3 regions of the Paraburkholderia sp. UCT2 genome follow, and region 2 is predicted to be linked to each of the others. Evidence: predicted binding sites of a transcription regulator. Region 2 holds the regulator's gene; each other region holds the start of a gene.
What was found. The regulator HrcA, encoded in region 2, represses chaperone genes, less so after heat shock. The targets are predictions, from matches to a motif close to TTAGCACTCNNNNNNNNNGAGTGCTAA.
Positions count from the first base shown of each region.

Region 1: the regulator HrcA is predicted to act here: its motif matches at 4,511-4,537, upstream of rpoH (RNA polymerase sigma factor RpoH).
Region 3: the regulator HrcA is predicted to act here: its motif matches at 3,217-3,243, upstream of groES (co-chaperone GroES).

Region 1 is NZ_VZQO01000049.1:39,486-46,288, reverse strand. Features, by position in the region: gene F6X39_RS29755 (fumarylacetoacetate hydrolase family protein) at 1-477, opposite strand, end outside; gene ybiB (DNA-binding protein YbiB) at 700-1,671, shown strand; partial or broken gene F6X39_RS29745 (2-isopropylmalate synthase) at 2,053-3,060, shown strand; gene F6X39_RS29740 (nuclear transport factor 2 family protein) at 3,237-3,620, opposite strand; gene F6X39_RS29735 (acyloxyacyl hydrolase) at 3,662-4,243, opposite strand; gene rpoH (RNA polymerase sigma factor RpoH) at 4,599-5,534, shown strand; gene cydP (cytochrome oxidase putative small subunit CydP) at 5,951-6,211, shown strand; gene F6X39_RS29720 (cytochrome ubiquinol oxidase subunit I) at 6,201-6,803, shown strand, end outside.
Region 2 is NZ_VZQO01000023.1:35,127-41,929, forward strand. Features, by position in the region: gene recN (DNA repair protein RecN) at 1-827, opposite strand, end outside; gene F6X39_RS19935 (NAD kinase) at 894-1,796, opposite strand; gene hrcA (heat-inducible transcriptional repressor HrcA) at 2,007-3,026, shown strand; gene hemH (ferrochelatase) at 3,208-4,278, shown strand; gene F6X39_RS19950 (RNA-binding S4 domain-containing protein) at 4,287-4,694, shown strand; gene F6X39_RS19955 (hypothetical protein) at 4,666-4,827, opposite strand; gene grpE (nucleotide exchange factor GrpE) at 5,193-5,780, shown strand; gene dnaK (molecular chaperone DnaK) at 6,113-6,803, shown strand, end outside.
Region 3 is NZ_VZQO01000005.1:19,107-25,909, forward strand. Features, by position in the region: gene F6X39_RS05745 (hypothetical protein) at 1-214, opposite strand, end outside; gene F6X39_RS05750 (hypothetical protein) at 298-921, opposite strand; gene F6X39_RS05755 (hypothetical protein) at 1,271-1,660, shown strand; gene F6X39_RS05760 (FkbM family methyltransferase) at 2,074-2,784, shown strand; gene groES (co-chaperone GroES) at 3,316-3,606, shown strand; gene groL (chaperonin GroEL) at 3,660-5,300, shown strand; gene cysC (adenylyl-sulfate kinase) at 5,505-6,143, opposite strand; gene F6X39_RS05780 (chondroitin 4-O-sulfotransferase) at 6,170-6,803, opposite strand, start outside.

The sequences.
Region 1 (6,803 bases), on a different contig from region 2:
CTCGCCTTTGCCGATGTGACCAACCGTCGAAGCCGGATGGATCGGGCCGAGCGGCGCCGAGTGATCGAAGCCCTTGGCGGTATCCCACGGACGACCCATTTTCTTCGCTTCGCCTTGCAGGTCGCGGCGCGTCATGTCGAGACCGAGCGCGTAGCCGTAAACATGGTCGAGCGCGCGGTCGACGGGGATGTCTTTGCCGCCCTCGCCGATCGCCGCGACCATTTCCATTTCGAAATGGACGTTCCTGGTCTGCGACGGATACGGGAATTCGCCGGTCGCGCCCGGCGCGACGTACACGATCGCATCGGCCGGCTTCGTGAAGAAGAACGGCGGCTCGCGGTCCGGGTCGTGGCCCATTTCACGCGCGTGCGCCTCGTAGTTGCGCCCCACGCAGTAGATGCGGCGCACCGCGAACTGCTCGCCCGACCCCACGACCGGCACCGCGACTTGCGGTGCGGGTGCAAATACGTAACTCATCCCGTTCTCCGTTTTCCGATGTGCGCCGCCGAGGCGGCGAGAGACATCGAGTGTAACCCGCGGCACGGCGCGGGGGCGTGTCAGGCGGCACGTCGCGCGCCACTGCGTGCCCGCTTCGTTGCTGTTCGCCCGCTCGCCATAGATGCGATACTCACACCGAACTGTTCCCCGAATGGCGTAGCGAACCGCCAGGCGCGGCACGCCACCCGCCTCTTGCGCACGATGACCGACTCCACCGATACCACTTCTCCCTTCCCCTGGGCCCGATTCATCAAGGAAATCGGCCGCGGCCCGAATGGCGCCCGCGCGCTGACCGCCGACGACACGCGCTCGCTCTACACCGCGATGCTCGACGGCCGCGTCGACGATCTCGAACTCGGCGCGGTGCTGCTCGCGTATCGCGTGAAAGGCGAAACCGCCGACGAACTCGCCGCGATGCTGGCCGCCGCGCATACGTCGTTCGAGCCGGTGCGGCTGCCGCACGGCGCGTTTCGGCCGGTGTCGATTCCGTCGTACAACGGCGCGCGCAAGCAGCCGAACCTCGTGCCGCTGCTCGCGCTGCTGCTCGCCCGCGAAGGCGTGCCGGTACTGGTACACGGCGTCACCGAGGATCCGGGTCGGGTGACGAGCGCGGAAATCTTCACACATCTGCGCATCGCCCATGCGCAGTCGCACACGCAGATCGAAGCTGGACTTGCGGAGCGCCGCGTCGCGTTCGCCTCGATCGACGTACTGGCTCCCAAGCTCGCGCGCCTGCTCGCGCTGCGCCGGCGCATGGGCGTGCGCAATTCGACGCATACGCTCGTCAAGCTGCTGCAGCCGTTCGCGCCCGCGGGATTGCGGCTCGTGAACTACACGCATCCGCCGTATCGCGACAGTCTCACTCAGCTGTTCGTCACGCATCCCGATGCGGCCGTCGGCGGTGCGCTGCTCGCGCGCGGCACCGAAGGCGAGGCGGTCGCCGATACGCGCCGCCAGGTGCAGGTCGACTGGCTGCATGACGGCATCTGCGAGACGCGGCTGCCGCACGAGCGCTCGTCGCCCGATGCGCCCGAAGTCGAGCTGCCCGAAGCGCGCGACGCGGCGACCACGGCCGCCTGGATCGACGCCGTGCTGCGCGGCGAAGCGCCGGTGCCTGGCGCGCTCGAGCGGCAGGTCGAGCTGATCGTCGATATCGCGAAGACGGCGGCCTGACGGCCGCGGGTTGACAGGCCAACGCACGCCGTCATACATTTGGCCTCATGCGTTCCCTTCCGAACACCCTCCGAATTATCTCCGGCCGCCTGGCGCGGCCCCTATCGCTACGCCTGGCGTAAGTCTCGCGTAGCGCCGCGCGCTGGCAGCTCCGGTTGTCGGCGGCGGTCCTCCCCGTAGTTCCCGCAGTTTCGCTTCACCCCCGTCGTAGTTCTCCACAACCTGTCGTCGTTTGCATTCGTCCGTTTACCGCGCGGACGATGCGAGAGGATCACATGTACGTTGCATGGGCAGCATCCGCAGCGTGCATGCGTGAACAGTCGGCCAACCGCTCGACGTCGCGTCCCTCCGCCGACGACACCACGAATGAGGCACCTCACCATGTTGCGCAATCCCGCTGAAAAGTACCGCCCCTTTCCCGCCGTCCGGCTGACCGGCCGCAAATGGCCGAGTCGCACGGTCGACGCCGCACCCGTCTGGATGAGCACGGACCTGCGCGACGGCAATCAGGCGCTGATCGAACCGATGAACGCCGCGCAGAAGCTCGAGTACTTCGAGATGCTGGTCGCGATCGGTTTCAAGGAAATCGAAGTGGGCTTTCCGGCGGCGTCGCAGACCGATTTCGACTTCGTGCGCAAGCTGATCGACGAGCGGCGCATTCCCGACGACGTCACGATCGAAGTCTTCGTGCCGTCGCGCGCGGAGCTGATCGCACGCACGTTCGACTCGCTCGAAGGCGCGCCGCGCGCGATCGTGCATCTGTACAACGCGATCTGCCCGTCGTTCCGGCGCATCGTGTTCCAGCAGTCGAAGGATGAGATCAAGGCGCTTGCCGTCGAAGGCACGGGCCTCATCAAGGAACACGCGCAGGCGCGGCCGGCCACGCGCTGGACCTTCCAGTACTCGCCCGAGACCTTCAACACGACCGAGCTGCCGTTCGCGCGCGAGGTGTGCGACGCGGTCGCGCAAACGTGGCGGCCCACGCGCGATCACAAGATGATCGTCAACCTGCCGGCAAGCGTCGAAGCGGCCACGCCGAACGTGTTCGCCGACCAGATCGAATGGATGCATCGCAACCTCGGTTACCGCGACAGCATCGTGCTGTCGGTGCATCCGCACAACGATCGCGGCACCGCCGTGGCCGCGGCGCAGCTCGCGCTGCTGGCGGGCGCGGATCGCATCGAAGGCTGTCTGTTCGGCAATGGCGAGCGCACCGGCAACGTCGATCTCGTCACAGTCGCGATGAATCTCGACGCGATGGGTATCGACAGCGGTCTGGATTTCTCGGATCTCGCGACGATCAGGCGCGTGGCGGAACGCTGCACGCGGCTTCCGGTGGCGGCGCGGCATCCGTATGCGGGAGAGCTAGCGATGCGCGGCTCGCGCGAGGCGCGCGACGCGGATGCCGATGTAGACGAGCACGGCGCAAACAGCCGCGACAAAGCTGGCGAATGCGCGACCGCGTGAATTCGCGTTGGGCCTCGAGCCTGCTGCAGCGGAGTGCACACCGGCATTCCGCTGCCGCTGGAGACGCGCTCACGAGACGCGCCCGCCCGATGAGAATCTCACTCGAGCGCGCAACGGGTCGCCTGCCACGCGATCAGTCGCCACTGCCCGTCTTCGTGCGTGTGAATCGCGGTATAGGCAATCGGAAACAGGAGCGCGCCGTTGTTCGCCTCCATCTCGATCAGCGCGCGGCCCGTGACGACGTAGGTCTCGCGCCCGGCCGGCAAGACATCCTGCGACTGCACCTCGATTTGCCGATAACGACGGCGCCCCGCGGTGATCCCGTCGATGAACTGCCGCTTCGTCTCGCGCTTGCCATTCGTATGGACGTAGCTCACGTTGTCCGCGAGCAGCGTGTCGAGCGACTGCCCATCGCCATCGACCATCGCGCGAAAACGCTCTCGCTCGAGCCCGCGAATCGCTTCGATCATCTTTGCCGCCATTGCAGAGCCCCTCGAACACCGCGAGCCGCAGGCGGCCACGGTCAGAAGTGATATTGCAAATATAGCTGGCTGAAATTTATACCAGGATTCGGCTCTTTGATACCGCCATTGGAGACATGCTGGAAGCGGTAGCCGGCGACATACTGCTCACGAGCGCCGAACTGCAGCCCGACGCCCGCCATCTCGGCGAACTGGAACGCGGTGCCCAACGTGAAGTCGGAAGAAATGCGCGGGCTGGTCAGCAGCCGGACGCCGGCACCCACCTCGATGAATGGCCGCACCGAACCCGACGACCTGATGAAGCGGATCACCGGCGTCACGCCGATCTCGCCGATGTTGTCGTGAACGTTTCCTTCATTGGTGTGCCACCACGCGACATGCGCCTCGCCGAGCAGCGCGAAATGCCAGTCGCCGATCTGCCACCAGGTGAGGTTTGGATCCCAGACCATGCCGAGATCGAGCGTCCTGACGTGATGGTCGCCGACGCCGGCGGCCACCTGCACGCCGAACTGCTCAGCTTGGGACGCGCCCGCCGCACCCAACAGCAGAACGAGCAGAACGGCAAACGTGCTTTTTAGAGTAAGTAGAGTAAGTCCACGCACCACAAGATTCTGCCTGTTCATCCGTCCCCCATACTGCCGCGTATTAAGCGAGCGCCCCCTTTATTCCAAGCACGAATTCAGGAGCAAGTATTTCCCAGATAATGCCCATGACCAGCAATTATTCTCTTTAAAAACGGGACGATGTCAGTCAAACATGAGCCTGCAACCGCTCCCGGCGGTACTTTGTACAGGTCCAACGCGCAAGGCAAATAGAGCGTATGATGACTATTAGAAGTCAAAACTCAATAGGATTTTCTGGAACTCGGATGCCCCTGCGACCTCTAAGTATTAGCACTCGGCAGATCTGAGTGCTAACATCCATCGCTGGAGTCGTTTACTGAGTCCGCTATTGTCTGATTCCAAAGGAGCTTCACACGTGAGCCATGCAATGACCCTTCCGAGTACTTTGAGCCCGTCGTCGGCTAAGGCCGCTCCGGCAGGTGCACTGGCGCTCTCGCATTCCTCGCTGCTGTCCGGTCACCTGGGCAACATCGACGCCTACATCCAGGCGGTCAACCGGATTCCGATGCTGACGCCGGCGGAGGAACGCCAGTTCGCCACCGAGTTGCGCGAACACGACAATCTGGAGGCTGCGCGCCGCCTAGTGCTGTCGCACCTGCGACTCGTCGTGTCCATCGCGCGTAACTACCTCGGTTACGGGTTGCCGCACGCCGATCTGATCCAGGAAGGCAACATCGGCCTGATGAAAGCGGTCAAGCGCTTCGATCCCGAGCAAAACGTGCGCCTCGTGTCATACGCGATGCACTGGATCAAGGCCGAGATCCACGAGTACATCCTGCGCAACTGGCGCATGGTGAAGGTCGCCACCACCAAGGCGCAGCGTAAGCTGTTCTTCAACCTGCGCAGCCACAAGCAGGGGCTTGGCGCGTTCACGCCGGACGAGATCGACGGTCTCGCGAAGGAGCTGAACGTGAAGCGCGAAGAGGTCGCGGAGATGGAGACGCGTCTGTCGGGCGGCGATATCGCGCTCGAAGGTCAGGTCGAAGACGGCGAGGAGTCGTACGCGCCAATCGCCTATCTGGCCGACTCGCATAGTGAGCCGACTGCCGTGCTGGCTTCGCGTCAGCGCGACCGGCTGCAAAGCGACGGCATCGCAAGCGCGCTCGACGCGCTCGATCCGCGCAGCCGCCGCATCATCGAAGCGCGCTGGCTGAAGGTGGCCGACGATGGCTCGGGCGGCTCCACGTTGCACGAGCTGGCCGACGAGTTCGGTGTCTCGGCCGAACGTATCCGCCAGATCGAAGCCAGCGCGATGAAGAAGATGCGCGGCGCGCTGACCGAATACGCGTAAAGCGTCGAAGCCATGCGCGCGTCAATTGTGTCCCGCCCATGACATAGGTAAAAACGACACGCGTTAATCGGTCGCGCCATTTAGCGACCATCGCGCTCAAGCCCCGCCCTCGCAAGACGGCGGGGCTTTTTCATTCTTTTCGCCCTTTCTTGCGTCCCCGCGGCCGCGCTTCGCGTCGGCCTATCCGCAAGCCGGCTTGTCGAGGCCGGTAAGCGTTTCTTGACGTATCGCAAGTCCGGTAGCAATACTGCACAGACGCGGCAAGTTTCGCGACGTGTTGCCGCATGGCTAAATCTGAGCGCGCGAGGTTCACCTCCTACAATCGGCATGCATTCGCCAGACTGCCTGACTGCCTGACGGCCAGGGCGGTCTGGATCCAGCCGGACTCACCGGCGTGAAGTCGTCTTCGACCGATCATGACCATAGCCCTGAATCGCAGCAGCACTGTCCGGTCGCGCTTGCGCGGCCGGTTCACCAGGTGGGTGCGCGGTCCAACGCTGGCGCGCGATATCGCCATCATTCTCGCCATCAAGTTCGTGCTACTGATGGCGCTCAAGTACACATTCTTCAATCATCCACAGGCGCAGCACATGATGCTGCCGCCTGAGCAGGTCGCGCAGGCGCTGCTGTCGGTGCCCGCCCCGCATCCGTCTCGAGGTGATCAACATGCCCGTTAGCGAAGTCGTAGAACTGTCGCGGTTCCAGTTCGCCATCACGGCGCTTTATCACTTTCTGTTCGTGCCGCTCACGCTCGGTCTCGCCTGGCTGCTCGTCATCATGGAATCGGTCTACGTGATGACCGGCAAGCAGATCTACAAGGACATGACGCAGTTCTGGGGCAAGCTGTTCGGCATCAACTTTGCAATGGGCGTCGCGACCGGCCTCACGCTCGAGTTTCAGTTCGGCACCAACTGGGCTTATTACGCGCATTACGTCGGCGACATTTTCGGCGTGCCGCTCGCCGTCGAAGGGCTGATGGCGTTCTTCCTCGAATCGACGTTCGTCGGTCTGTTCTTTTTCGGCTGGAACAGATTGTCAAAAATCCAGCATCTGATCGTCACGTTCTGTGTCGCGCTCGGTTCGAACCTGTCGGCGCTGTGGATTCTGATTGCCAACGGCTGGATGAACAATCCGGTCGGCGCGAAGTTCAACTATCAGACGATGCGCATGGAGCTCGACAGCATCGGCTCGGTGATCTTCAACCCGGTTGCACAGGTCAAGTTCGTGCACACGGTATCAGCTGGATACGTGACCGCGGCGATGTTCGTA
Region 2 (6,803 bases):
GCCGGTTCGAGCGCGGCGAGCACGTCGTTCAGCGCCGGATCGATCTCCGCGAGGTCGCGCACCTTCGACACGATCGAGCCGAGATGCGTGATCATCGCGTCGTCCGATTCGGACAGCGCGCCGAGCGCTCCCTGCACGCCGTCGATCAGATTCGCGGAATGCGACAGCCGCCGATGCTCGGTGTTGACTTCTTCCCATTCGCCCGGCTGTGGCGCGAGCTTGTCGAGTTCGGTGAGTTGCCACGCGAGTCGCTCGCGTTCGAGTTGCAGCTCGCGATCGCGCGTTTGCGCGTGCTCGACGACCTGCGCCTTGTCGCGCCACGTGCGCCACGCGCGCGTGACGGCGGCGGCCAGGTCGGACAGGCCCGCGTGCGTGTCGAACAGCTCGCGCTGCGCGTCCGGGCGCATCAGCAACTGGTGCGCGTGCTGGCCGTGAATATCGACGAGCATCTCGCCGACCTCGCGCAGCTGCGCGAGCGTGGCCGCCGTACCGTTGATGAACGCGCGCGAGCGGCCGTTCGCGTCGACCACCCGCCGCAGCATCACGGTGCCGCCGTGCTGGCCGTCGTCGGCCGCGCCGAGCGCCTGGGTGTCGAGCCATTGATCGACCTGTGCGTGCGTCTCGAACTCCGCGGTGATGTCGGCGCGGCTCTCGCCGGTGCGCACGACGCTCGCCTCGGCGCGCGCGCCTAGTGCCAGCGCGAGCGCGTCGATCAGGATCGATTTGCCGGCGCCGGTTTCGCCCGAGAAAACGGTAAAGCCGCTGTCGAATTCGAGGTCGAGCGCGGCGACGATGACGAAGTCGCGTATCGAGAGGTGGCGAAGCATGGAGGTCGTCGGGTGAGCTTGGGATTCGGGTGGCGGCCGCGGCGGCGTGCGAAATCAAAGTGCCGCTTACGGCCTCGGGTCTTCTTCGTGCGACGGGTACTCGTGCCAGTGCAGCTTCTTGCGTAGCGTCGCATAGTAGCTGTAGCCGACCGGATGCAGCATCGGCACCGTGTGGCGCGAACGGCGCACCTCGATCGTGTCACCGAGCTCCAGCGACGTGAACGACTGCATGTCGAAATTGACGTTCACCTCGCGCCCGGAAACGATCTGGATGCTGACCTTCGATTCGTCCGGCAGCACGATCGGCCGGTTCGACAGCGCGTGCGGCGCGATCGGCACGAGCACGATGCCCTGTAGTTGCGGATGCAGGATCGGCCCCTGCGAGGACAGCGCGTACGCGGTCGAGCCGGTCGGCGTCGCGACGATCAGGCCGTCCGAGCGCTGGTTGTACATGAAGCGGCCGTCAACCGACACGCGCAACTCCGCCATGCCCGAGAAGCCGCTGCGGTTGACCACCACGTCGTTGAACGCGAGCGCGTGGTAGATCGGCGTGCCGTCGCGCACGATGCGCGCTTCGAGCAGCACGCGCTCCTCGCGCTCGAAATTGCCGGACAGCATCTGCGGCACGATCTCGCGCATGTCGGAGATCGGAATGTCCGTGATGAAGCCGAGCCGCCCGTGGTTGATGCCGATCAAGGGCGTGCGATACGGCGCGAGCTGGCGGCCGATGCCGAGCATCGTGCCGTCGCCGCCGAGCACCACGGCGACGTCGGCGCGCGCGCCGATCTCGGCGAGACGCAGCGCCGGATAGTCGGTCACGCCGATTTCGGCGGCGGTGTCTGCTTCGAACACGACTTCCAGGCCGAGCTTCGCGATGCAGGCGGCGAGCGCGGTCAGCGGCTCGCCGATGCCTGGCGTATTGCTGCGCCCGACGAGCGCGACGGTCTTGAACTGGCTGGTCACTTGCATGCCGGCATTACACCATAGGTAGGGCCTGAAAAGAACCGCAGACCAACCCGGTTGTGGGGCGGCGCACGCAGGGCGTCTGCGTATGTCGCGATTATCGTTAGAATGGTGAAGACCCGATGACATGCGAGCCCGCCGACGGCGGTGCATTCGCCGGGAGCGGGCGCCGCGGGCGCTCTCGGCTGCGATGCCAATGAGCTAAAATTTTTCGTCATGCTAGATCCTCGCGCACAAACCCTCCTCAAAACGCTGATTGAGCGCTACATCGCCGAAGGTCAGCCGGTCGGCTCGCGCACGCTGTCACGTTATTCGGGCCTCGAACTGAGTCCGGCCACGATCCGCAACGTGATGTCGGACCTCGAGGATCTGGGGCTCGTGATCAGTCCGCATACGTCGGCAGGGCGCATTCCGACGCCACGCGGCTACCGCCTGTTCGTCGACACGATGCTGACCGTCGAATCCGCCGCCGACGAGGAGGCGGTGACGCGCACCGTCAAGACCACGCTGCAGGTGGGCGAGCCGCAGAAGATCGTCGCCGCGGCGGCGAGCGTGCTGTCAAATCTGTCGCAGTTCGCCGGCGTCGTGCTCACGCCGCGTCGCAGTCACGTGTTCAAGCAGATCGAATTCATGCGCCTGTCCGACCAGCGCATTCTGCTGATCATCGTGACGCCCGAAGGCGACGTGCAAAACCGCATCCTCGCCACCCAGCGCGACTTTTCGCCTTCGCAGCTGGTGGAAGCCTCCAATTACATCAACGCGCACTTCGCGGGCCTCTCGTTCGACGAGGTGCGCCGCCGCCTGCGCGAGGAAATCGACGAGCTGCGTGGCGACATGACCTCGCTGATGCACGCGGCCGTCACCGCCAGCACCGACGAATCCGACACCGGCGAGACCGTGTTGATCTCGGGCGAGCGCAATTTGCTCGAAGTCGCCGATCTTTCGTCGGACATGGCGCGCCTGCGCAAGCTGTTCGATGTGTTCGACCAGAAGACCAGCCTCCTTCAGTTGCTCGACGTGTCGAGTCACGCGGCGGGCGTGCAAATATTCATTGGCGGCGAATCGAATCTGGTACCGATCGAGGAAATGAGCGTCGTCACCGCGCCGTACGAGGTGAACGGCAAGATCGTCGGCACGCTCGGTGTGATCGGACCGACCCGCATGGCCTACAGCCGCGTGATTCCGATCGTGGACATAACCGCGCGGCTGTTGTCCATGACGCTCAGCCAGCAGTAGTCCTCGGGCTCCGCGGAACTGTCGTCATCGCGGTCCGTGGCGACCATGATGCGCGAACGCGCGGTGTCTGCCAATCGTCCGAATGGCCAGGGGTCTCTGGCGGCGCCGGGCAGAACCCGCGCCGCTATAATGAATCTCCATTGAATCGATTCGCCGCAAAATGCGGTGACTTCTGCTACCTATGCGCTTCGACCTCGAGCGGCCTTCACAGAACGCCACGTCGCATCGCGTCGCCGTGTTGCTGATCAATCTCGGCACGCCCGACGCGCCGACGCCGCGCGCGGTGCGCCGCTACCTCGCGCAGTTCCTGTCCGATCCTCGCGTGGTCGAAATTCCGGCGCTGCTGTGGCAGCTCATTCTGCGTCTGCTGATTCTGCCGTTTCGCGGCCGCAGCTCTGCGAAGAAGTATGCGGCGGTGTGGATGCCCGAGGGCTCACCGCTGCGCGTCCACACCGAAAAGCAGGTCGAGGGCCTGCGCCATCTGCTGCAACTGAACGACTACACGGTGCTGGTCGACTACGCGATGCGCTACGGCACGCCCGGCATTCCGGCAATGCTGAACCAGCTGAAGCTCGCGGGCGCCGAGCGCGTGTTGCTGATGCCGATGTATCCGCAGTATTCGGCGTCGACCACTGCGACCGCGTTCGACGAAGCCTTTTCCGCGCTCAAGCGCATGCGCAACCAGCCGGAAATCCGCACCGTGCGCCAGTACGCCGATCACCCGGCGTACATCGCGGCGCTCGCCGCACAGGTGCACCACTACTGGCATCTGCACGGCCGCCCCGATTTCGCGGCGGGCGACAAGCTCGTGCTCAGTTTCCACGGCGTGCCCAAGCGCACGCTCGACCTCGGCGACCCGTACCACGAGCAATGCCAGCAGACCGGCGCGCTGCTGATGCAGGCGCTCGATTTGACGTCGGTCGAATGCCGCATCACGTTCCAGTCGCGCTTCGGCAATGCCGAATGGCTGCAGCCCTACACGGCGCCGACGTTGAAGGAACTCGGCGCGGCAGGCGTGCGGCGTGCTGACGTGTTTTGCCCGGGTTTCACCGCCGACTGCCTCGAAACGATCGAGGAAATCGGCATGGAAGTGCGCGGCGAATTTCTGCAGGCGGGTGGCAAGGAGTTTCACCGGATCGCCTGTCTGAACGCGTCGCAGCCGTGGGTTGCCGCGCTTGGCGAAATCGTTGCGCAGCATCTGCAGGGCTGGCCCGCGCAGGCGGTGCCGGTGCCGCACACGACAGGAGCTTGAATACGCAGATGAACTACCGCATTTCAACCGAACCGGGCGCGAAACTGCGCATCGACAAATGGCTGTGGGCCGCGCGCTTCTTCAAGACGCGTTCGCTGGCCGCGGAGGCGGTCGACAAGGGGCGGGTGCGTATCGGCGGCGTCGCCGTGAAGCCGGCGAAGGACGTGCGTGTCGGCGATCTGGTCGAAATCGAGATCGAGCGCTACGTGTGGCAGGTGGAGGTGCTGGGCGTATGCGACGTACGCGGTCCGGCGAGCGTGGCGCAGACGCTTTATGTGGAAACCGCGCAGAGCAAGGCGAAGCGGCAGGTCGAGCAGGAACGGCGTAAGGTCTACCACGAGCCGGCCGCCGCGCTGCACGGCCGACCGACCAAACGCGACCGGCGCACTATCGACAGATTTTCAGGTGGGGATTGAGAAACTGCTCCACGGTGGCGTGTGCGCCGCCGTACTCGGTGGTGTGGTCGTTGACCGCACCGGACATGCAGATGGTCGTGGTGCCCGCGATCAGTACCAGTGCGACCACGCCGATTGCAAAGGTCAGTTTCACGGTACTCCCCTTGATGGGCTGAAACAGGCTATCGGAACGACTGTCAGGTGTCGGTAAGGCTTACGTCAGATTAGGGTTAACGTGGCGTTGCCGCTCCATGACTGGAGAATAGGTCAGTTGCGGGCTGCACTCAATCTCTATCTGATTGCGCCATGTTGAGGCTTGTTACGGCGCATTTCGCCTGCACGTCGGTGGTGCGAAAAAACCCTCGACCCGCTTGAAACGGCTTTTTCAGGCCCCATCTGGGGTCCGGTCTGGCGGATCGGCGCGAAGACGCGTGTCGCGATTTTGCAAAGCATGAATCGTACTGTGTCGGAACGGCTTGCACCGCCTTTGGCTTTTACTTTTTAACGACTTTCAGCGACATGGAAAACACGCAAGAGAACCCGACGAGCCAGAATCCCACGCCCGCCGACGAAGCCGCGCGCCAGGCCGCCGAGGCAGCCGGGGCCGCTGCTCAACAGCCGGACACCGGCGCCCCCGCGGAACCGGCCCAGGGTGCCGCCGAGCAGGCGCTGGCCGACGCTCAGGCGAAGATCGCCGAGTTGCAGGAAAGCTTCCTGCGCGCGAAGGCCGAAACCGAAAATGTGCGCCGTCGCGCTCAGGAAGACGTCGCCAAGGCGCACAAGTTTGCGATCGAGAGCTTCGCCGAACATCTGCTGCCGGTGGTCGACAGTCTCGAGGCGGCCGTCGCCCATTCGTCCGACGACTTGCAGAAGGTCCGCGAAGGCGTCGAGCTCACGCTGCGGCAGTTGAGCGGCGCGCTCGAGAAGGGTCGCGTCGTGGCGATCAATCCGGTCGGCGAAAAGTTCGACCCGCATCGCCATCAGGCCATTTCGATGGTGCCGGCCGACCAGGAGCCGAACACCGTCGTCGCGGTGCTGCAAAAAGGCTTTGTGATCGCGGATCGCGTGCTGCGTCCCGCGCTCGTGACCGTCGCGGCGCCGAAGTAATCACGTCGACACTCGCTCCGGGCGTTTGCGCCGGTGGCGTCTGCTGCGTCGCTTCGCATCGCTACGTGCCGCAAAGGTCCCATCGATTCAGGCGCTTCCGGCGAACCACGCCGGGGGCGCCGCGCAGACTGACGGAGCGGGCTCGCAGCGAAGATTCAGGCGCCTCGCCCCGTGATTGAAAAAAATTAAAGACCGCATCGCAAAAGAGGTCTTGAAAACGATGTGGCCGCACTCATTTTGAGTGCAGGTATGAATTGAGAGCGGATCGTCCCGCCGCCAGATGGGCCAACCGGGCGCTTTCCGCAGCGATCAAAGTCAGGAGATTTGCAAAAATGGGCAAAATCATCGGTATCGACCTCGGCACGACCAACTCGTGCGTGGCGATCATGGAAGGCAACTCGGTCAAGGTCATCGAGAATTCGGAAGGCGCGCGCACCACGCCGTCGATCATCGCTTACATGGATGACAGCGAGATCCTGGTCGGCGCGCCGGCCAAGCGTCAGTCGGTCACGAACCCGAAGAACACGCTGTTCGCGGTCAAGCGCCTGATCGGCCGCCGCTTCGAAGAGAAGGAAGTGCAGAAGGACATCGGCCTGATGCCCTACAAGATCATCAAGGCCGACAACGGTGACGCGTGGGTCGAAGTGCGCGACCAGAAGCTCGCGCCGCCGCAAATCTCCGCCGAAGTCCTGCGCAAGATGAAGAAGACCGCTGAGGACTACCTTGGCGAGACCGTCACGGAAGCCGTGATCACGGTGCCGGCGTACTTCAACGACAGCCAGCGTCAGGCAACCAAGGACGCCGGCCGCATCGCCGGTCTGGAAGTCAAGCGGATCATCAACGAACCGACCGCCGCGGCTCTCGCGTTCGGTCTGGACAAGGCCGAAAAGGGCGATCGCAAGATCGCGGTGTACGACCTGGGCGGCGGTACGTTCGACGTGTCGATCATCGAAATCGCGGACGTCGACGGTGAAATGCAGTTCGAAGTGCTGTCCACGAACGGCGATACGTTCCTCGGCGGCG
Region 3 (6,803 bases), on a different contig from region 2:
AGCTCGCGACCGCTGGCAGCGGTTCGAGTTGCGTGCGCGATGCGCTCAGCGCCCGGGATCGCGCGGAGCGCTCGCCGGGCTTGTCGTCCGTATCGAACGAATCGATCGGCAGCGCATGGCATGCGGGACACGGCGAAAAGCGGCCGGACAGCGGCACGCCGCAGTATGCGCAGTGATGGAAAAATGGCTGGTCGGAGGTCGTGTCGCGCGGCATGGCCGTGTCGCTCCACTGGCGCCGAAGGGCGGCGCCATCAAAAAGAATGAATGCAACGACGCCCGCAAGCGGCGTCGGCCGGACTACTGGACGACGTAACCGCGCGCCTGCATGCACGCGCCGTAGGCGGCCCAATAGCGGGTCATCGGCGGCTCGGGCGCGGGCAGCGGCGGCAGCTTCACGTTCGACGCCGCGTTGGCCTGCAGCGAAGCGGCCGCCCCATCCGACGCGCCGGGTGCCGCGGTCGCACTGGGGCCCGTTGCTGCTGCCGATGCGTTCGGCGGTGCATTCGCCGCCGCGGTGGCCGGTGCGCCTGGCGCGCTGGCGCCGGCCGCGGCTTCGTTCACCGGTTTCGCCGACGATGCACCGCCAGGCGCTTGCGCGCCAGCCAACGGCGCGCTCGCGGCTTCGGGCGCGCTCGCGCTCCACGGCAGCGGCGTGGCTGTGAAGGAACTAGGCGGAAGCGGCGGCTTCGACGGTACGCCGGTCGACGCACCTTTGGCCGCGGGCGGCTGACGCGGCGGAATCTGCGACTCGTGGGCCATGTTGACCCCGGTCACGCGGTTCGCCTCGGCGTAGCACATCGCGTTGTCGATGCTGCGCTCGTAAGGGCTCTGACTTCGGATCGGATAGGTGACAGGCCGCCACGCAAACGCGGCAGTGCTCGTCACCAACAGCGTCAGTACGGTATATGTTCTAAATGCCATCGCAGTCACTCCCGCAGCGATGTCTCGCCTTTTTGTGTTTGATTTCGTGTCGTGCTTTCGTTCTGTGCTCGTTGCGCGTCGTGTTCGAGCTCGTTCTCATGCCTGGCGCTCGTGCTTCTGTCGCGGCCTGCCGATAGGCCGTGGCGTTGCGGTGCTTGCGCCACGGCTCCCCGGAACGGGCACGTCGCGAATGCCGCTTTAACGAGCGTAGCACCTCGGTTTGGCCACGCGATGCATCGGATAGCGCGCGAAAACGCCATCGTGCAGTGCAATCAGGACACAATCGGCGAGGCGGCGTTGAAGATCGGGACAATCCCTGGTCGCCACGAAGGATCGTCAGGAGTCGAAGATGAAAAACCTATCGTATCGCTATCGGCCGCTTTGCGCAGCGTTCTGTCTGTCGGTGCTGTCGCTCGCCGCGCCGCTAGCGAGCGGCGCGAGCGACGCCAACCTGAGCGCGGAGACGGCGGGCGAGCGCGCAAGCTTCGCGCAGGCGTTTTGCGACGTGTCGCCCGAGCGGATCGGCGCCTATAAGGAGCGGCTCCGGAAGGTCCTGACCGGTGCGACCGATTTCGATCAGCACTGGGACACGGGCTGGCACCGCGCCGACATCACCAATAGCCAGATGAACGCACTGCGCGAGCGAGATCCGAAGGAATTCGCGGCGCGCATCAAGGTCAATTGCGAACGGCTCAAGTGGATCGCGGGTAATGCGTTGCACCGGCCTGCGCAGAAGTGAAGTGAAACGAGCGTGCTGTCGGGCGGTCGAAACTGGCGGAACGTGGCCTGATGCAGAAGGCTTCGCCGGGCTGAATATCGCGCGGTTGTATTCCGCGACATGCGAAGCGACTGGAACCGGAAGCTTTTTGCATCACTCGACGGTTTCGGCCAAAAATACACATTATTATGACTTTCGCTTAATGTTCGGCTAACCGTCGAGTAGTCTGCAGATGTAACTCTCAACGACTTTTCGAGCATGTAACTAATTCGCGAATATCGTTTTGTCCGTACTGCGGCACATTTGCGGCGGTAATGAGGCCTGCTATGTGAATATTAGCTAACGTAATGCCGGACCGACCTTCTGCTGGGCAAGTTTCCAGATCAAACGCTGTTTGACCTTTTGCCGTTATCGTTTCGAAGTGAGGAGCGATTATGTTGAACCCGAAGACGTTCGGACACTTCCTTTGGCTCGTCCGCAAGACGTGGATAACACGCGGGCCGCGTTTGTACTACTCGCAGTTTGGAGAGGACGCAGTGTTGCGCGAGATAATCAGTCCCCGGTGCAATAAGGGTGTTTATGTCGACGTTGGTGCATACCACCCTGTCAAGTTCTCGAACACACATGCGCTTTACAAGCGTGGTTGGCGCGGCATCAACATAGACATGGATCCAGTGAAAATTGAAACGTTTTCTCTTGCGCGGTCTGGTGATGTCAATGTATGTGCGGCCGTCTCGAACGAGAAACAGCTCAAGGAAGTCTATAATTTTTCAAATTATGGGTTGACTTCGACCATAGATCCCATAGTGGCTGCGGCCGAAGTCCAGAAACCTATCTCCGTCCGGACCGTTGAAACCACCACATTGAACGACGTTCTCGAGCACACCCCGTACGCCGGCCAGGAAATCGATCTGCTTTCCATCGACGTGGAAGGTCACGATTACGAAGTCTTGCGATCGATTGATATCAGCAGGTATAAACCAAAGATCATCATTGTGGAGTCGACGCTGACTTCGATAAGGGAAGTAATAGATTCCGCCATATTTCGCTATCTGGAGGAGCGCAATTACCGACTTGTCAGTTGGACATATTTGTCGCTGATCTTCAGAGTGGAAAGATCTCAAATCTTTCGAACTCAGTTATAGCGCTACGGTTCTGCAAGGATCGTCCTTGCAGCTGCTATCAATTTCACAATCCCACTATCAACGGCCGCTGCAACGGTCCAGATATACCTGGACCGACGGGTGCCTCAGCCGTGAAGCACATTCACGAGCCCCCTCGACTTGCCTGAAGGCTGACTATCGTAACGGCCCGCGCTTACGGGGATTTCCCTGGGTTTGACGTTTCGAGCGGGCGCTCCGCTCCCAAGTCGCTGCCTCGTCATGGCTCGCCTCTTCCTTCACGAAGGGCCGAATCTCAACGCAACACGTCGGTAAATTATTGTTTTCTTAGAGAAAATGCCGAACGGCAGACGTTCCGCACGGGGCGGGGTTCAAGCCCGAGCGAATCACGTTTCAGGGTCAGTGAACTTCGACCGCGTTCCCGCTTCTTGAATTTGTCACTGCCGGTCCATATAATTAGCACTCGCTGCACGAGAGTGCTAACAACATCTCCGGTTGGCTCGGCCAGCCGGGTTTTTCTCAGCGTTCTTCAGTCTCAATCAGAGAGGAGTATGTATGAACCTTCGTCCTTTGCATGATCGCGTGATCGTCAAACGTCTGGATCAGGAAACCAAGACCGCGTCGGGCATCGTGATCCCCGAAGCCGCAGCGGAAAAGCCGGATCAAGGTGAAATCCTCGCAGTCGGCCCGGGCAAGCGCGACGACAAGGGCGCAGCCATTGCGCTCGACGTGAAGGTCGGCGACCGCGTCCTGTTCGGCAAGTACGCAGGCCAGACCGTCAAGGTCGACGGCAACGAACTGCTCGTGATGCGCGAAGAAGACATCATGGCCGTGGTGCAGAAGTAAGCGCAAGGTCGCTACTTCACCGGTTATATCCAAAGTATTCAAGGAGTTAGAAGATGGCAGCTAAAGACGTCGTATTCGGTGATTCCGCCCGTGCCAAGATGGTCGAAGGCGTGAATATTCTCGCCAACGCCGTGAAGGTCACGCTGGGTCCGAAGGGCCGCAACGTGGTTCTCGAGCGCAGCTTCGGCGGCCCGACGGTCACCAAGGACGGTGTGTCGGTCGCGAAAGAGATCGAACTGAAAGACAAGCTCCAGAACATGGGCGCGCAAATGGTCAAGGAAGTCGCTTCCAAGACCAGCGACAACGCAGGCGACGGCACGACGACCGCAACGGTTCTCGCGCAATCGATCGTCCGCGAAGGCATGAAGTACGTCGCATCGGGCATGAACCCGATGGACCTGAAGCGCGGTATCGACAAGGCTGTTGCAGCCGCAATCGAAGAACTGCGCAAGATCAGCAAGCCGTGCACGACCAACAAGGAAATCGCCCAGGTTGGCGCGATCTCGGCGAACAGCGATTCGTCGATCGGCGAGCGCATCGCTGAAGCAATGGACAAGGTCGGCAAGGAAGGCGTGATCACCGTCGAAGACGGCAAGTCGCTGCAAGACGAGCTGGACGTCGTCGAAGGTATGCAATTCGACCGCGGCTACCTGTCGCCGTATTTCATCAACAACCCGGACAAGCAAGTCGCCGTGCTCGAGAACCCGTTCGTGCTGCTGCACGACAAGAAGGTGTCGAACATCCGTGACCTGCTGCCGGTGCTCGAGCAAGTCGCGAAGGCTGGCCGTCCGCTGCTGATCATCGCTGAAGACGTCGAAGGCGAAGCGCTCGCAACGCTGGTCGTCAACAACATCCGCGGCATCCTGAAGACCGTTGCCGTCAAGGCTCCGGGCTTCGGCGATCGTCGTAAGGCGATGCTGGAAGACATCGCGATCCTGACCGGCGGTCAGGTCATCGCTGAAGAAACCGGCCTCACGCTCGAGAAGGCAACGCTGGCTGAACTGGGCCAGGCGAAGCGCATCGAAGTGGGCAAGGAAAACACTACGATCATCGACGGCGCTGGCGAAGCAGCGAACATCGAAGCTCGCGTCAAGCAAGTGCGCACGCAGATCGAAGAAGCGACCTCGGACTACGACCGTGAAAAGCTGCAAGAGCGCGTCGCCAAGCTGGCAGGCGGTGTTGCGGTGATCAAGGTCGGTGCTGCAACCGAAGTCGAGATGAAGGAAAAGAAGGCACGTGTCGAAGACGCACTGCACGCAACGCGCGCGGCTGTGGAAGAAGGCATCGTGGCGGGTGGCGGCGTCGCGCTGATCCGTGCACGTACGGCAATCGCTGGCCTGAAGGGCGCTAACGCCGATCAGGACGCAGGTATCAAGATCGTTCTGCGCGCCATGGAAGAGCCGCTGCGCCAGATCGTCGCCAACGGTGGCGAAGAAGCGAGTGTCGTCGTGGCAGCGGTTGCTGCTGGCAAGGGCAACTACGGCTACAACGCAGCGACCGGCGAGTACGTCGACCTGGTCGACGCAGGTGTCGTGGACCCGACAAAGGTGACGCGCACGGCGCTGCAAAACGCAGCTTCGGTTGCTGGCCTGCTGCTGACGACCGACGCAGCTGTCTGCGAACTGCCGAAGGAAGATGCTCCGATGCCTGGCGGCATGCCCGGCGGCATGGGCGGCATGGGCATGGACATGTAATTCCGCTCGGGCCTCGTGGTCCGGCCGCGTGGTTGAACTGCCGCGCGTCTGGATCACGGACGAGGCCCGGCTGGAAGTCCATGTGGGGAGTGCGCCGCGAGGCGTTTCCCCAAACGAAAAAACCCGCTTATGCGGGTTTTTTTCGTTTGGGGCCGGCGTTGATGTGCTTGCTGGCGAGCGCTTCCGCACGCCCTTTTGTCCGGATCAGGCGCCCGCGGCGTGAGCCGTGCGATGAGAGGACCTTCCGAGGCACTTTTCGCGCAGGTAGTGGAAGATCTGCGCGACGCTTTGCGCGGGGCTCAGCGTTCCCGTGTCGACGTGCAGGTCGGGATCGATCGGCGCTTCATAGGGCGCTGATACGCCGGTGAACGAGCTGATCTCGCCAGACCTCGCTTTCGCGTAAAGACCTTTGGGATCGCGGCTCGCGCAGGTGGCGAGCGAGGCGGACACATAGGTTTCGACGAACTTGTCGGCTCCGATGATCTCACGCGCCATCGCCCGATCTTCGCGTAGCGGCGAAATCAGCGCGGAAATCACGATCAGACCCGCGTCGTTCATCAATTGGGAGACGTGCGCGACCCGGCGGATGTTTTCGCGCCGGTCGTCGGGTTCGAATCCAAGGTCGCTCGCCAGACCGTGGCGGATGTTGTCGCCGTCGAGCACATAGCAGGCGTGACCGAGCGCAATCAGCTGCTCCTCGAGCGCGAACGCGAGCGTCGATTTGCCGGCGCCGGACAGGCCGGTCAGCCAGATCGTGGCGGGCATCTGATCGAACATGCGTATGCGGTCCTGCACCGCGATCTTGCCGTGGAAGCGTTGCACGAACTGGGGCGGCTCTTTCATGGATCGGTTCTCTTGGCTCTTCTGGCTCATTCGCAGTGCCAGCCTTGCCGCCACGTGCCGGCGTTGTGCAGGCTTTCGGTGGAATTGGCAATGGTAACGCGAAAGCCTTCCGGAATATCGTTCGGCAGTGGAATCGAAAATCCGCTGTATGCGCTCGGATAGCCGGCGCTCGCCACATCGGGCCGCGGCTCGCCGCTGCAGCCGGTCGCGACGATCTGCGTGCCGACCCGCACCTCGAGCGGTACCTGCCGCTGCGGCTCGCTCAGGTTGACGGCCCAGCCGCACACTACGCCGTCGCGCACCGTGTCGACAAAACCGTCGAACAGGTCGACCGGCGGACGCTGCCGGCTTCGCGCGAACTCCAGATAGGTGTCGATCGGCGCGAGATCGAAGCGGCGGATCACCTCATGCACGCGCGACAGGAATGAGCCGTCGAAGCCGAAAACGGTCGAACTATAGACGTGCGGATTGTCGAGCTGATCGATTTCGGACTGAATCACGCGGACCAATTCGAGCGCATTCGAAAAGACGCTCCCCGTTTCTTTCGCGTAAGCTTCCACGATCTGACTCGCGTCGCGGAACAGTTCGTAATCGAGGCTATTGTCCTCGATAAATTTTTGTCTTGTTGCGTCGCTTAAGTGAGCCTTGCCCTTCGCCGTG